DNA from 2 places in the Cupriavidus sp. F041 genome. Region 2 is predicted to be linked to the other one. Evidence: riboswitches for the same ligand, from Rfam matches in the RefSeq annotation. Region 2 holds a riboswitch; the other holds the start of a gene.

Region 1 (6,585 bases), on a different contig from region 2:
CGACCACCGCATCGTCCTCGCGGCCGGACCAGCCCCAGCCCGAGAGGTGCGGATGGCGGCCCACGGCCACGGCGTCGCGCACCGACATCGAAAAGGTATCGTGCACCGCCTGCGGCAGATAGGCGCGGCGCAACGCCAGCGCGGCTGGCGCGATCTCCAGCGGCGCGCGGCCGTCGAGCAGCACCGCGCCGCCGTCGGGCTTGCGCAGTCCGGCCAGCACCGACATCAGCGTGGACTTGCCGACGCCGTTCGGGCCGACGATGCACCAGAGCTCACCGGCCTGCATGGTCAGGCTCAGGCCATCAAGCAAGGCGCGCTTGCCGGCGCGCAGCTGCAAGGACTGCAGCACCAGCGGCGGACAAGGCGAGACGGGTTGGTTCCAGCTCGTCATGGGGATCAGCGCGACCTGCGCAACAGCAAGAAGAGAAAAGTCGGCACGCCCAGCAGCGCCGTGATCACGCCCACCGGCAACTGCGCGGGCGCGATCACCGTGCGCGCCACCAGGTCGGCGGCCATCAGCAGCGCGCCGCCCAGCAAGGCCGAGGCTGGCAACAACAGGCGCTGGTCGTTGCCCCAGGCCAGGCGCACCAGATGCGGCACCACCAGGCCGACAAAGCCGATCGAGCCGGCGGACGTGATGGCCACCGCGATGGCCAGCGAGGCCAGCACGAACACCGACATCCGCACGGCGCCCACGCGCACCCCAAGCGCCTGCGCTACCGTCTCGCCCAGCAGCATGGCATTGAGCGAGCGCGCCAGCGGCATCGCCAGCAGCACGGCCAACGCCAGGGCACCCAGCGCGAGCCCATAGCTGGCGGTACCGCCAAGGTCGCCGGTCAGCCAGAACAACATGCCGCGCAGGCGCGCTTCGGGTGCCACGCTCAGGATCAGGGTAATCAGAGCGCCCCAGCCCGCGGCCAGGATCACGCCGGTGAGAAGCAGGCGCGATCCGGCCTCATGGTGGCCGCCCTGCACCTGCGGGTGCAGCAGGTCGCGCCGGGCCAGCGTGGCCACCAACAGCATCGAAAACAGCGCGCCGCCCGCGGCGCCGGCCTGCACCGTCCACAGCGGCCACATCATCAGCATGGCGGTGAGCGCGCCGGTGGCCGCGCCGCCCGAGACGCCCAGCACATAGGGCTCGGCCAGCGGATTGCGCAGCAGCACCTGCATCAGCGCGCCGGTCAGCGCCAGCAGGCCGCCGCAGGCGAAGGCGGCCGCCGCGCGCGGCAGCCGCAGCTCGCGCACGATCGCGCCGGCGGTATCGTCGGTGGCGCCTGACAGCGCCTGCCAGACCTGCGTGCCCGACAGCGGCACACTGCCCACCGCCAGGGACAGCAGGAACACCGCCACGCCGGCGGTGGCGAGCATCAGCCAGACGGCTAGCGCGCGGCGCATCTCAGGCGGCCGCCATCACTGGCGCCAGCCCAGCGTGATAAAGCCGGCGCGTCCCTGCGTATTGTAGGGATAGGCGAGCTGGTAGTTCTTGTCGAACAGGTTTTCCACGCGGGCGGCAACGAACCATTGCTTGTCGATGTTGTAACGGGCAGTGAGGTTGACGATACCGTATCCGCCCAGCGTACGCGAGCCGCTATCGAGGCGGGCCGACGAAACAATCCACTCCCCGCCCAGGCGGAAGGCGCCAAACTGGCGGCCCACGTCGAAGGCGGCATGGCGGCGCGCGCGGCGCAGCAACTGCGTATTGCTCTGCTCGTCCACCGGGTTCTGGAAGGTCACGCTGGCGCCCACGTCGGTGCCCATCAGCCTGGCGCGCCACGAGGCTTCGATGCCCTGCACCTTGGCCTTGTTGATATTCTGCGCCAGGAACAGGCCGCTGGGCTGCAACGCGGCGGTGATCAGGTTGTCGTAGCGGGTCTCGAACGCGGTCACGCGCAGCAGGCCCGCGCTGTCCGTGCTGTACTGCGCGCCCAGCTCGACCGACTTGGCGCGCTCGGGCTGGATGCCGGGCTGGCCAAAGTTGGGATAGTACAGCTCGTTGAAGGTCGGCGCGCGGAAGGCATTGCTGGCGTTGGCGATCAGCTTGAACGCCTCGGTCACGTTATAGCCGTAGCCGGCGAAATAGCTCGCCTGGCTGCCGAAATCCGAGTAGTGGTCGTTGCGCACATTGAGCTGCAGCTGGTGCTTGCCCAGCCGGCCATCGTAGCCGCCGAACACCGACACAATATTGCGGCCCGGCGCGCCATACGTGTTCGAGCTGAATTCCTGCTGCGCATACTCCGTGCCGAACAGCAGCGTATGAGTGGGCGCCAGCGCATATTCGTTCTGCCAGGTGTACTGGCGGTTGCGCGTGTTGAAGTTGCTGTTGAACAGTCCGTTCAAGGTGTTTTCGCTATTGTCCCCGCTCTGCGCGACCTTGAAATGCGTGGTCCAGTCCCGGGTGAACTTGCCATTGACAAAGGCGGATACGGTGTACAACTCGCTGTTCATCCACCAGACATCGGTCGGCTTGCCTGTCGTGGTGTCGTAGGAGAGCTTGCTCTTCGAGTAGTAGGCGGTGACGCCGGCGTCCCAGTCGCTGGTGATACGATGCTTTACCTGGCCCGATACGCTCTTGTTGTCATACGGGTTGTCGTTCGGGTTCGGGCCAATGCCCTTCTTTGCCTTGGCCGGATTGTCACCGTTCCATTGGGCCGCATTGATCGCCGAAAACCCTTCTGTCTTGACGGCCGACCCGGTGATATTGAACGAGGTATCGCCCACCTGGCCGCCGTAGCCCACCGTGCCCTGGCGCGTATTGTTGCTGCCGTATTCGATCTGAGCGTTGGCCGCGGGAGCCTGGCCCGCACCGCTCTTGGTAAAGATCTGCACCACGCCGCCGATCGCATCCGAGCCATAGAGCGCCGAGACATTGCCGCGCACGATCTCGATATGGTCGATCTGGTCGGGCAGGATATTCGAGAGCTGGGCCGTGCCGCTGCTGGCCGCCGAGATCCGCACGCCGTCGATCAGGATCAGCGTCTGGTTGGAGTTGGCCCCGCGCATGAACAGGCTGGTATTGGCGCCCAGGCCGCCGTTGGCGGCAAACTCCACGCCGGCCTGCGTGCGCAGCAGCGAGCGCAGGTCGATGGCTTGCGAGTTGACGATGTCCTGCTGGGTCACCACGGTGGTATGCGGCAGTGCCTCGGTCAACGGCTGGACAGTGCGGGTGGCAGTGACCACCACCGGGTCGAGTTGCGCGTCGGCCGCGGGCTGCGCCGCGGATTGCCCGGCGGACTGGGCCATGGCAGCGCCGGGCGCGCTCATGGCGAGCCAGGCGGCGAGCGCGGCGGGCAGTTGCCGCGAGACGAAAACGGGTGTGGTGTGGCGGCGCGCCGGCAATGCCGGACGGCTCGACCTGGAGGGCGAAAAGCGCATGATGCTGAGTGGGAGAGAGCTGCCTGATCCGTTCCCCCGCGGACCGTCTGGCGACGAAGCGCGCCACCGGCTCCTGCAAGAAAACCGCGAAAGGGGGGGCGCACTCTCGTTCAGGCCGGTATCCGGGCTGACGACACCAGTCCGACCGCCTTCCCGAACCTTGCGGTTCAGTGGCTTGTGGGTCGGCCTTGCGATCTTGCGATCGCGGTCGCTTACCGTTGCGGGGGCAGCACAGGTTGGCACGGCCCCGCCCTGGCGGCGGCTGGCTCCCTGTTTCCCGTTGAACTGCAACCCTGTAGTGAATAGGATTACGAGCACCTGGAACGTGCGCGAGTGTAGGCAGTTTCGGGGCAAGCGTCAATGCCGCGGGAAATCCGTGGCAAAGCGCCCGAAAACAGGCATAAAGCCGTCGCCCGGAATGCCGTTAAGCGACGATGCATGCAACTTCGGCGCGCAGGCCCGGTCACACACACCTGCGTTCGCCGTCCTCACGATAGCGCTTGGGCTAAAATCCCAAAACCCGAGACCCTAGATATGACAGGCTCTATGCTCACCGAACTCGAACAACTCGCCGCCAAGATCGGGCGTGTGCTGCACCATGCCGATACCCTTGCGGCGGAGAACCAGCGGCTGCGCGAGGAGATCGAACGCCTGCAGGCCGAGGCCAGGCAGCTGCGCGGCGACCGCGAAGCCATGGCGGCAGACCGCGAGCTGCTCAATATCAAAATCGAGGAAGCGCAGTTGCGTATCCAGTCGATCCTCGACAAGCTGCCCACCGCCAGCGACGCCCGCCAGCTCGACCTGCTGGGCGAAGGCGAGGCGGCCAGCCGCGCCGATCACAAGGCCCCCGGAGAAAACGCATGAGCAACAAGCAAGTCGAAGTGAACATTGCCGGCCAGTCCTACCGCTTCGCCATTTCGCCCGACAATGAAGCCGCGCTGCTGGAAGCCGTGGCACTGGTAGACGACCAGATGACCCGTCTCAAGGGCGGCGTGTCCGCCAAAGGCGTGGAACGCGTTGCCGTGATGGCCGCCATCAGCATCGCCTCCGACCTGCTCTCGCTCAAGCGCAAGCAGCAGGAGGACGGCGCGATTCCCGTGGATGCCGTGCGCGCGCGCATTCGCGAACTCAACGAACGCGCGGACGAAGCCCTGCGGCAGTACGCGCACGTGGGTACCAATGCGCCCGCGCCGCGCAACTGAACGCACCGCAGGCGGTGTACCGCACGGCACAGGGGGGCCGCGATGTGCCCGACATGCCGCGCGCGTCAGCAAAATGTAACGACACGCAACGACGGGCTTGGTATGGAAAGCGGTGCGGTGTATAGTGGAGCCAAGCCGCACCAAGCCACATAGTTGCGGCACCTTAGGTCGGGTTATCGCGCCTGACCGCCGTTTTCATCCCATCCAAGTTCGAAACGGCAAACGTCTGACAGCCCTCCCGGAGCAGTTGTGTTCGGTAGTGCAATAAAGGTCAGACGTTTGACAGTTTCCCTGCCTGGTTCGTCAGGATCATATTCCTTGAACCGATAAGCATTTGTTGGTGCGGGATTATGCCGTGTGGGCGAGCGCGTCGCTTGGTTCATAGTCGCAGTCTGGACTCCCTGAAACAGTGATGTACCCGAAATGCGGCTTCCGCAGCCACTCTGAACCTCACTTGGGTTCAGGATGCCGATCCAGCGGCCGAGGCGGGGACCCCTCTAAAGGCGGTGGTTTTTTAACCACCGCCTTTTCCTTTTGTGCCGCGCTTTCTTGCGCCGCTATGTTCCCCTCTTCCGCCCTGCCCCCGCTTTCTTGCTGACGCGCGCCCACGCCGGCCCGCGTCGGGCAAACGGTTTTCTTTTGGCCGGGCTTGCTGCACGATAGCGCTGTCGCCAACGTCACGCCTGCACTGCCTGCCCATGAGCCGATCCACGCAAGCCAATGCCACCACGCGCGCCCGCCAGTACTGGCTGATGAAATCGGAACCCGACGAGGCCAGCATCGATACCCTGGCCGAACGCGGCACCTTGCCATGGACCGGCGTGCGCAATTACCAGGCACGCAACTTCATGCGCGACGCCATGCGCATCGGCGACGGCGTGCTGTTCTATCACTCCTCCTGCCCGCAGCCCGGCATTGCCGGCCTGGCCGAAGTCAGCTCGCAGCCCTATCCCGACCCCACCCAGTTCGACCCGAAGAGCGACTACTACGACGCCGCCGCCAAGCCCGATGCACCGCGCTGGATGCTGGTCGACGTGCGCTTTGTCGGCAAGGGCCCGCTGATCTCGCTGGCCGACCTGCGCGCGCACGAGGAACTGGCGGACATGGCCGTGCTACGCCGCGGCAACCGCTTGTCGATCACGCCGGTGACGCCGGCCGAATGGCGTTTCATTACCACGAAGCTGATGCGCTGAAACGCTGAGACGCTTCAAAGATGCGGTGCGGCGGCGGCCGCCCACCATGGCGGGCGGCACTGACGGTCACACAGGCAGCATGACACAATGGCTGCCGACTACATAACTACAACACCAATAAGGCCGATTCCGCATCATGAGTTTTTCCCTGATTCCCGGGCTGTTGCTGCTCGGCGCCTTCACCGGTTTTTGCGCCGGCTTGCTCGGCGTCGGCGGCGGCATGCTGATGGTGCCCTTCCTCACGCTGCTGTTCACCGCCATGGCCTTCCCGCATGAGGCCATCGTCCATATGGCGATCGCCACTTCCATGGCGACCATCCTGTTCACTTCGCTGTCGTCGGTACGAGCCCATCACAAGCGCGGCATGGTGCGCTGGAAACTGGTGCTCGCGCTGGCCCCGGGCATCCTGATCGGCGGCATGATCGGGGGCGGCAAGGTCTTCGCGGCGCTCAAGACGAGCTGGCTGTCGCTGCTGTTCGCGGTGTTCGTCGGTTTTTCCGCATGGCAGATGCTGCGCAACCGCAAGCCCGCCCCGCACCGGCAGCTCCCCGGCACGCCGGGCATGCTGGGCGCCGGCGGCGTGATCGGCTTCCTGTCCAGCCTGGTCGGCGCGGGCGGCGGTTTTGTCTCGGTGCCGTTCATGACCTGGTGCAACGTGCCTATCCACAACGCCGTGGCCACCTCGGCCGCGCTCGGCTTTCCCATCGCCGTGGCGAGCGTGATCGGCTATGTATGGAGCGGGCTGGGCCAGGGCGGGCTCCCGGCGGGTTCGCTCGGCTACATCTATCTGCCGGCGCTGGCAGTGATCGCCGTGGCCA
Region 2 (6,585 bases):
GAGATGTGGTGCGGTATGCAGACCGCCTACGACCTCTGGATGGCCGCGCAGGAACCCCGGAAACACATCAAGCCGATTGCGCGTCCGGTCATGGACGAAGCGGAGCCGTCCTGCGCATAGGCGACCGGCGGGCAGCCCGTATAGGTTCTGCTCCGGCCACACTCGCACAATGGCTTGAGCAAGGGCGCCGATGAGGTGCCTATTTCAGCGAGCGGCGCCGGTCCGCCTCGCCAGACCTCACCCCATCCGCACCTCGATCTCATCGTAGCGCCGGACCCGGTACACCACCATCGAGATCAGCCAGCTCAGCACAAACACGCCGATGATCACATAGCCGAGCATGCCGAAATGCGCGTTCAGCTCGCCGATCACGTCCCACAGGCCGCCTTCCAGCCCGAGCTTGCCGGCGATCAGTCCGAGCGCTTCGATGCCACCGATCACCACCGCGACGATCACCGATACCAGCGTGATGGTCATGTTGTAGTAGAGCTTGCGGATCGGCTTGGTAAAGGCCCAGCCGTAGGCGCCCAGCATCAGGATGCCGTCGGTGGTGTCCACCAGCGACATGCCGGCGGTGAACAGCGCGGGGAACACCATGATGGTCCAGAACGGCACGCCTTTTGCCGCCTCCGCCGCCGATAGCCCGAACAGCGCCACCTCGGTGGCGGTATCGAAGCCGAGGCCGAACAGCAGCCCCATCGGGAACAGGTGCCAGCTGCGGCTGGCCAGCCGGAACAGCGGGCGGAACAGCCGCGACAGCACGCCGCGGTTGTTCAGCAGCAGGTCCAGGTCCTGCTCCTTGAGCACCTCGCCGCGCCTGACCGCGCGAAAGGTGCGCCACACGGAGATCAGGATCAGCAGGTTGAAGAAGGCCAGCAGGAACAGGAACAGCGCGGACACGCTGGTGCTGATCATGCCGCCCACGGCCTTCATGTCCGCAAAGCGCGTTTGCAGTGCGGCGGCGGCAACGGCGATGCCGATCGACATCAGCGTGACCACGGTGGAATGGCCGAGCGAGAAGAAGAAGCCGACCGTCACCGGGCGCTTGCCTTCCTGCATCAGCTTGCGCGTGACGTTGTCGATGGCCGCGATATGGTCGGCATCGACGGCGTGGCGCAGGCCGAGAGTGTAGGCCAGGACCGCCGAGGCCAGCAGCATGGGGTGCTCGCGGAACGCCACCAGCGCCCACACCCACGCCCCGGCGTTGGCGGCGATCAGGAAGACATAGAGCGCAATGACCTTGCGGCGCACGTCGGCGTCCTGGTCGTTGAAGATGCTGGCGAGGAAGCGAAACATGGGGGCTCCGTGAACGGTCCGGAATGTTGGGTAAATGGGCGAACGCCGGGATTCATGCCCGGCGGCGGCGCCTGCGAAACAACCTGCGCCAGCCGATCACCACGCCGCTGACAGCGCCTGCCAGCCCGACGATCGAAAGCAGCCAGACCGCCAGGTCCCAGGCGGGGCGATGCCGCAGCAGCCAGCCGAGATCCCAGGTATGCGCGGCATTGAACAGCCACCGGTAGGCGCGCCGGCTGCTGTCGCTGCGGCCGAGCAGGTTGCCGTTGTCGGGATCGATATACGCCCAGGTTTCGGCGGCATCTTCGAAGCGCACGCGCAGCACCGGCAGCTTGCGCGGCTGGTGGTGGCTGTACCAGTAGGCATCGTCTTGTTGCAGCAGGTCGCTGCCAGCGACAGCCGCATCCGGCACCAGCCGGGCGGCAGCCTGTGCGAGCGCCCCGGCGGAGAGCGCAAGCGGCGCCCCGGTGTCGGCACGGTAAGCCTGCGTCGTGACCGCGGCGCCGGCAGCGGCCCGCGCCACCAGCAAGACCGGCAATCCGGCCTGCCAGGCCATCTTGATTTCCCGCGGGGCCGCGCCGGCGCCGGGCAGCATCCCCGCAAGCGCGGTGCCGTCCCCGGCGGGGAAGCGCGGCTGGACTTCGCCGGCATAGCGCTCCAGCGCGGGCTGCGCAAACGCGCGCCCTGGAAACCACTGGTTGGGATTGACCGACAGCCAGCCGCTTGCCAGCCAGGCCAGCAGGAACAGTGAACCGGCCAGGCCGGCGATATGGTGCCAGGCCATCCAGCCGTGATAGGGCGAGGTGCCTCCGGCGCTGCCATGCGCGAAGCGGCGGCGCACGCGCAGGCGCAGCCAGCCGATCCAGATGCCGCTGATCGCCACGACGATGCAGACGCCGGAAGTCCACAGCACCACCTGCCGCCACAGCGGCGGATCGGCCCGCACCGGCGTGAAGTAAAGCCAGTGCGGGACCGCGCCAAGCCAGTTCCAGAATCGCTCGCTGCGGTTGGTGTCGCGCATGACTTCGCCGGTGCGCGCGGAGACATACAGCTCCGTGCCGGCGGCGGCGTCCAGCGCAATGCGGTGCAGCGGGCGCCAGGGATTCAGTCCGTTAGGCACGGTCCACTGGTCCCGCTCGGCGGTCTCGATCCAGCGCGCGCCGGCGGCGCCGGAGAAGCGCCGGGCGATCTCCTGCGCGGCGGGGGCATCCACCTGTTCGATGCGGGCCGCGTCGCGCGCGGACACGGTGTGCGGCTTGCCGTTCCAGTCGACCATGCGATAGACGGGGTGCGCGCCCATCATTTCCAGGCGCAGGCTGCGCGGAAAGCGGGAGAGGCCCGCGCCGGCCATCGCCGCATCGGGCGAGACCCGCACCGTGGCCACGTCCAGCGGCGGCAGCCCCGCGAGGCGCTCGGCGTCGGTCAGCGCGGGAAAGGCCACATACATCATGACTAGTCCCGACAGGAACCACATGGTGATCAGTAGGCAGCCGGCGATGCCGGCCCAGCGGTGCACCAGATAGAGCCAGCGGCGCGTGAAGCGCCAGCAGGACGCGCGCCAGGACAGGGGCGTGCTCGCCATGGCCTGGCCTAGAAGTAGAAATTGGCCGACAGCTCAGCCGCGCGCGGCCGTCCCATCAGCCACTGGGCGCCGCTGTTGCCGGACGATTCGGCGTAGTCGCGGTTGAACAGGTTGTAGACCCGCAGCGTCAGCGCCGTCTTGCGCGATATGCGCCATTGCAGCGAGGCATCGACCACCGTGTACGACGGCATGGCCGTCGTATTGGCATTGTTGGTATAACGCTTGCCCACGTAGCGCAAGCCGCTGCCGACCTGCCACTGCGGCGCGAAGGCCCAGGTCAGCCACAGGTTGGCCGCCTGCTGCGGCACGTTCGTCGGCACGTTGCCGTTGCGCGAAACCAGGGCGCCGTTCACGCTTTCGGCGAAGTCGTCGTAGCGGGCGCGCAGCACGGTGCCGTTGGCATCCACGCGCAGGCCGCGCACCAGTTCCACGCTTACCGAGGCTTCCAGCCCGCGCGAGGACTGCTCGCCTACCTGCACCGACAGCGCCGGGTTGCCGGCATCGCGCGTGAGGAGGTTCTTCTTGACGATCTGGTAGGCGGCAAAGGTCCACTCGCCGCGCTGGTTCCAGAACGACTGCTTGACCCCGGCTTCGATCTGCCTGCCGGTAGCGAGCTTGAAGTCCTTTTGCGCATCCGAGGTGGTGATCAGTGCGCCAAGGGGGTCGGTGGCCGTGGCGTACTGCGCGTAGACGGAAAAGGCGGGTGTGAATTCGTAGACCGTGCCCGCGCGCCAGGTGACGTTGTTGAAGCTGCGGGTCCAGTCGTCGCCGGAGACCAGGTTGCCGCGCTCCAGTTCGGCATGGTCGAGCCGCACGCCGCCGATCACCGACCATTGCCGGGTCAGCTTGAGGCGGTCTTCGCCAAACAGCGCGTACTGCGTGGTGTGGGTACGGAAGCGCGGCGATGTGACGATGCCCGGCGGGCTGAAGAACTGGCCCGGATCGAACTGGTAGGCATTCACGGTGGAGGTGCCGCCGTAGGGCGAGTTGTTGCTGTGGGTGAAGTTGATCCGGTTGACGTCGAATCCCACCAGGGCGGTATTGGCCATGCCGAACAGCTGCCCGTCGATCTTCAGGTCGGCGCGGTCGCCCACCTGCTCCTGGTTGTGCAGGATTTCCAGGTAGTCGGTGCGGCGCACCTGGCCGGTTGCCGGCAGGAAGGTATAGGACTCGGCATCGCGCCAGTGGCGCTGGCTGGTGAGGTAGTAGAACTGGTTACGCACCGTGACGCGCTCATTGGGCTGCCATTGCGCGGCGAGCCGGGTCCAGCGGTCGCGGTAGGTGATCTCGGCATCGCCGACGTTGTAGTTCTTCTTGCGCAGGGAAGTGTCCAGGCTGCCGCTGACCAGCGGCGTGCCCAGGTATTGCATCGGGTGCTGGTCGCCGTCGTCATAGGACAGCGTCATATTGAACTCCGGCGATACGTCGAGCCGCACCGCGGCCGACACCGCCAGGCTGCGCGAATCGCCCCGGTCCACCCAGCCGCCGGAGCGCGCGTAGTTGGCGTTGAAGCGGTACGAGAGATTCTCGTTGACCGCGCCACCGCTGTCGAAGGCGGCGCGCGCGGTGCGCTGGGTGCCACCGGTGAGCTGCAGCTCGTTGGCGATCGGCGCACGCAGCGGCTTCTTGGGGATCACGTTGACCACGCCGCCGATCGCGCCCTCGCCGTACATGACCGAGGCCGCGCCGCGCAGGACTTCGATGCGGTCCGCCGACCAGGTGTCGAAGGGGAAGGTCACGGTGCCGGAGGCGACGTAGAGCCGTGTGCCGTCGTACAGCTGCATCACCGAGCCTTGACCGGAGAAGCCGCGCGCCGTGAGCGACGTGCCGCCGTTGCCGGGGGCGCCGTTGGAGGTTATGCCGGTGGTGCGGGTAACGGCTTCGCGCGCCGACTGGTCGCCGCGCTCGCGTATCGTCTCGCCGGACAGCACCTCGACGCTGGCGGGCGTTTCCAGCTGGGTCAGGCCTAGCCGGCTGCCCGTGCCCGTGGGTTCCGACAGTGCCAGCCCGGGCAGCTGCGAGTCGCTGCTGACCATCACCGCCGGCAACACCGTACCGTCTTTCCGGGAGGATTGGGGGCGTTCCGAGGCTGGCGCTTCGTCCGCGGACCAGGCCGCATCCGTGCCCAGCGTGGCGAAGGCCCCGAGCGAGAGCGCGAGCGCGCAGTGGTGCGCCAGCTTGCGTGGGGCGGGAGTGAATCGTTGCCTGGAGGAGCCCGGCAGGGTGGTGCGGGCAATGCGAGGGCGCGCGGACATGGACTTTCCATCGTTGGCCGCAGGCGACCCCGCCCGGCGGCAATAAACGAACAAGCCACGGACGAGCGCGCAGTGGCGGCGGGCCCATGGCCAGCCGCCTCACGCCTGGCCGCCCGTCCGCAGCCTCGGTGATCGGTCGAAGGCCGGTATCCGGGCTCGCAGGGGGACGCCTGCCGCTGGGGCGCGTCCGGGGTGCCGCCTTCCCACGCATCGATGCGCAGTGGCTGCCGCTGCCTGCCGGCGCGGCGTGACACCTTTGTACCTGCTGACCGTTGCGGGGGCAGCACAGGATTTGCCGCGGCCTGGCCGCGGCGCACCTGTTTCCCGTTTAACCCCCGCCGCTTGACGCGCGCGAGGGCACCTTCGAACCATTTGCATTCCAATTGCAATTCACTTGCAACAGTGAATCGGAATGCGAGGCGGATTGTAGCCGCATTCCAGTGGTTTTTGGCAGCCATATTCGGGTGGCCGGCGATGCACCATGAGAGTGCCGGCGTCCTCGTCACGACGGGATCTCTCTTCACTGTGGTGCTTTGTACGATATAGATGCCGCTTCTTGCTTTTTTCTTGCGGGCTTTCCCCAGTTGGCGCTAAAGAAGGCGCAAGCCGTTCCGATATCCCGGAGATGCCGCGTGTCTCCCGCATCGCTGGTACTTGTCTAGAAAAAGCGAACTCCATGAATCAACTGACCTTGCGAAAAAAGCTGTGGATCCCTCTCGTGCTGGCCTGGCTCGGTCTGCTCCTGCTGACCGTGATGCACGCCTTCCAGACCCGCCAGTTGCAGATGGCGGACCGCCGCGGCGAACTGGCCAACGTGGTCGATATGTCGCTGTCCCTGGTGCGCGACTATGCCGAGCAGGCACGCCAGGGCAAGATGACCGAGGATGAGGCCAAGGCCCAGGCCACTGCCCGCATCGCCGCGCAGCGCTATGGCAAGGACGGCTACATCACCATCGTCAGCGCGGATTCCGTGATGCTGATGCATCCCATCAACGCCAAGCTCAATGGCAAGAACCTGCGCGATTTCAAGGATGCCAAGGGCAATGCCTTGTACGTCGATATCGCGGCGCGCGGCGCTTCGGCGGAAGGCGCGGGTCATCTGGACTACTGGTGGCCCAAGCCCGGCAGCGACCAGCCAAGCCCGAAGGTCGGCTACGTGGCACGCTACAAGCCGTGGAACTGGGACCTGGTCGCGGGCACCTATATGGATGACGTGGAGGCGCAATTCCGCACCTCGCTGTATCAGTCGCTCGGGCTGCTGGTGTTGCTCGGCATCGTGATTTCCGTGGTGGCGACGCTGCTGATCCGCAGCATCCAGCGCTCGGTCGGCGGCGAGCCCGCCACCGCGGCGGCGCTTGCGTTGCGCATGGCTGGCGGCGACCTCACCGCCCAGGTCACGGTCGCCCCGGATGACCGCGCCAGCCTGATGTACGCGATCGGCCATATGCGCTA

What was found. Region 2 has a riboswitch for cobalamin ahead of ACZY0R_RS02745 (TonB-dependent receptor). Riboswitches for the same ligand answer to the same signal wherever they lie in the genome.
Region 1: it holds a riboswitch for cobalamin, as region 2 does, so the genes downstream of both, ACZY0R_RS32330 (TonB-dependent receptor plug domain-containing protein) here and ACZY0R_RS02745 (TonB-dependent receptor) in region 2, are expected to answer to the same signal.

What each region holds. Positions count from the first base shown of each region.
Region 1 covers NZ_JBVASY010000002.1:3,236,376-3,242,960, forward strand. Annotated here, with positions in the region: gene ACZY0R_RS32320 (ABC transporter ATP-binding protein) at 1-391, opposite strand, end outside; gene ACZY0R_RS32325 (FecCD family ABC transporter permease) at 397-1,395, opposite strand; gene ACZY0R_RS32330 (TonB-dependent receptor plug domain-containing protein) at 1,411-3,240, opposite strand; cobalamin riboswitch at 3,469-3,710, opposite strand; gene ACZY0R_RS32335 (hypothetical protein) at 3,919-4,236, shown strand; gene ACZY0R_RS32340 (cell division protein ZapA) at 4,233-4,574, shown strand; RNA gene ssrS (6S RNA) at 4,860-5,070, shown strand; gene ACZY0R_RS32350 (EVE domain-containing protein) at 5,273-5,767, shown strand; gene ACZY0R_RS32355 (sulfite exporter TauE/SafE family protein) at 5,904-6,585, shown strand, end outside.
Region 2 covers NZ_JBVASY010000001.1:597,909-604,493, reverse strand. Annotated here, with positions in the region: gene ACZY0R_RS02760 (HigA family addiction module antitoxin) at 1-120, shown strand, start outside; gene ACZY0R_RS02755 (HoxN/HupN/NixA family nickel/cobalt transporter) at 238-1,296, opposite strand; gene ACZY0R_RS02750 (PepSY domain-containing protein) at 1,349-2,878, opposite strand; gene ACZY0R_RS02745 (TonB-dependent receptor) at 2,887-5,133, opposite strand; cobalamin riboswitch at 5,258-5,513, opposite strand; gene ACZY0R_RS02740 (methyl-accepting chemotaxis protein) at 5,810-6,585, shown strand, end outside.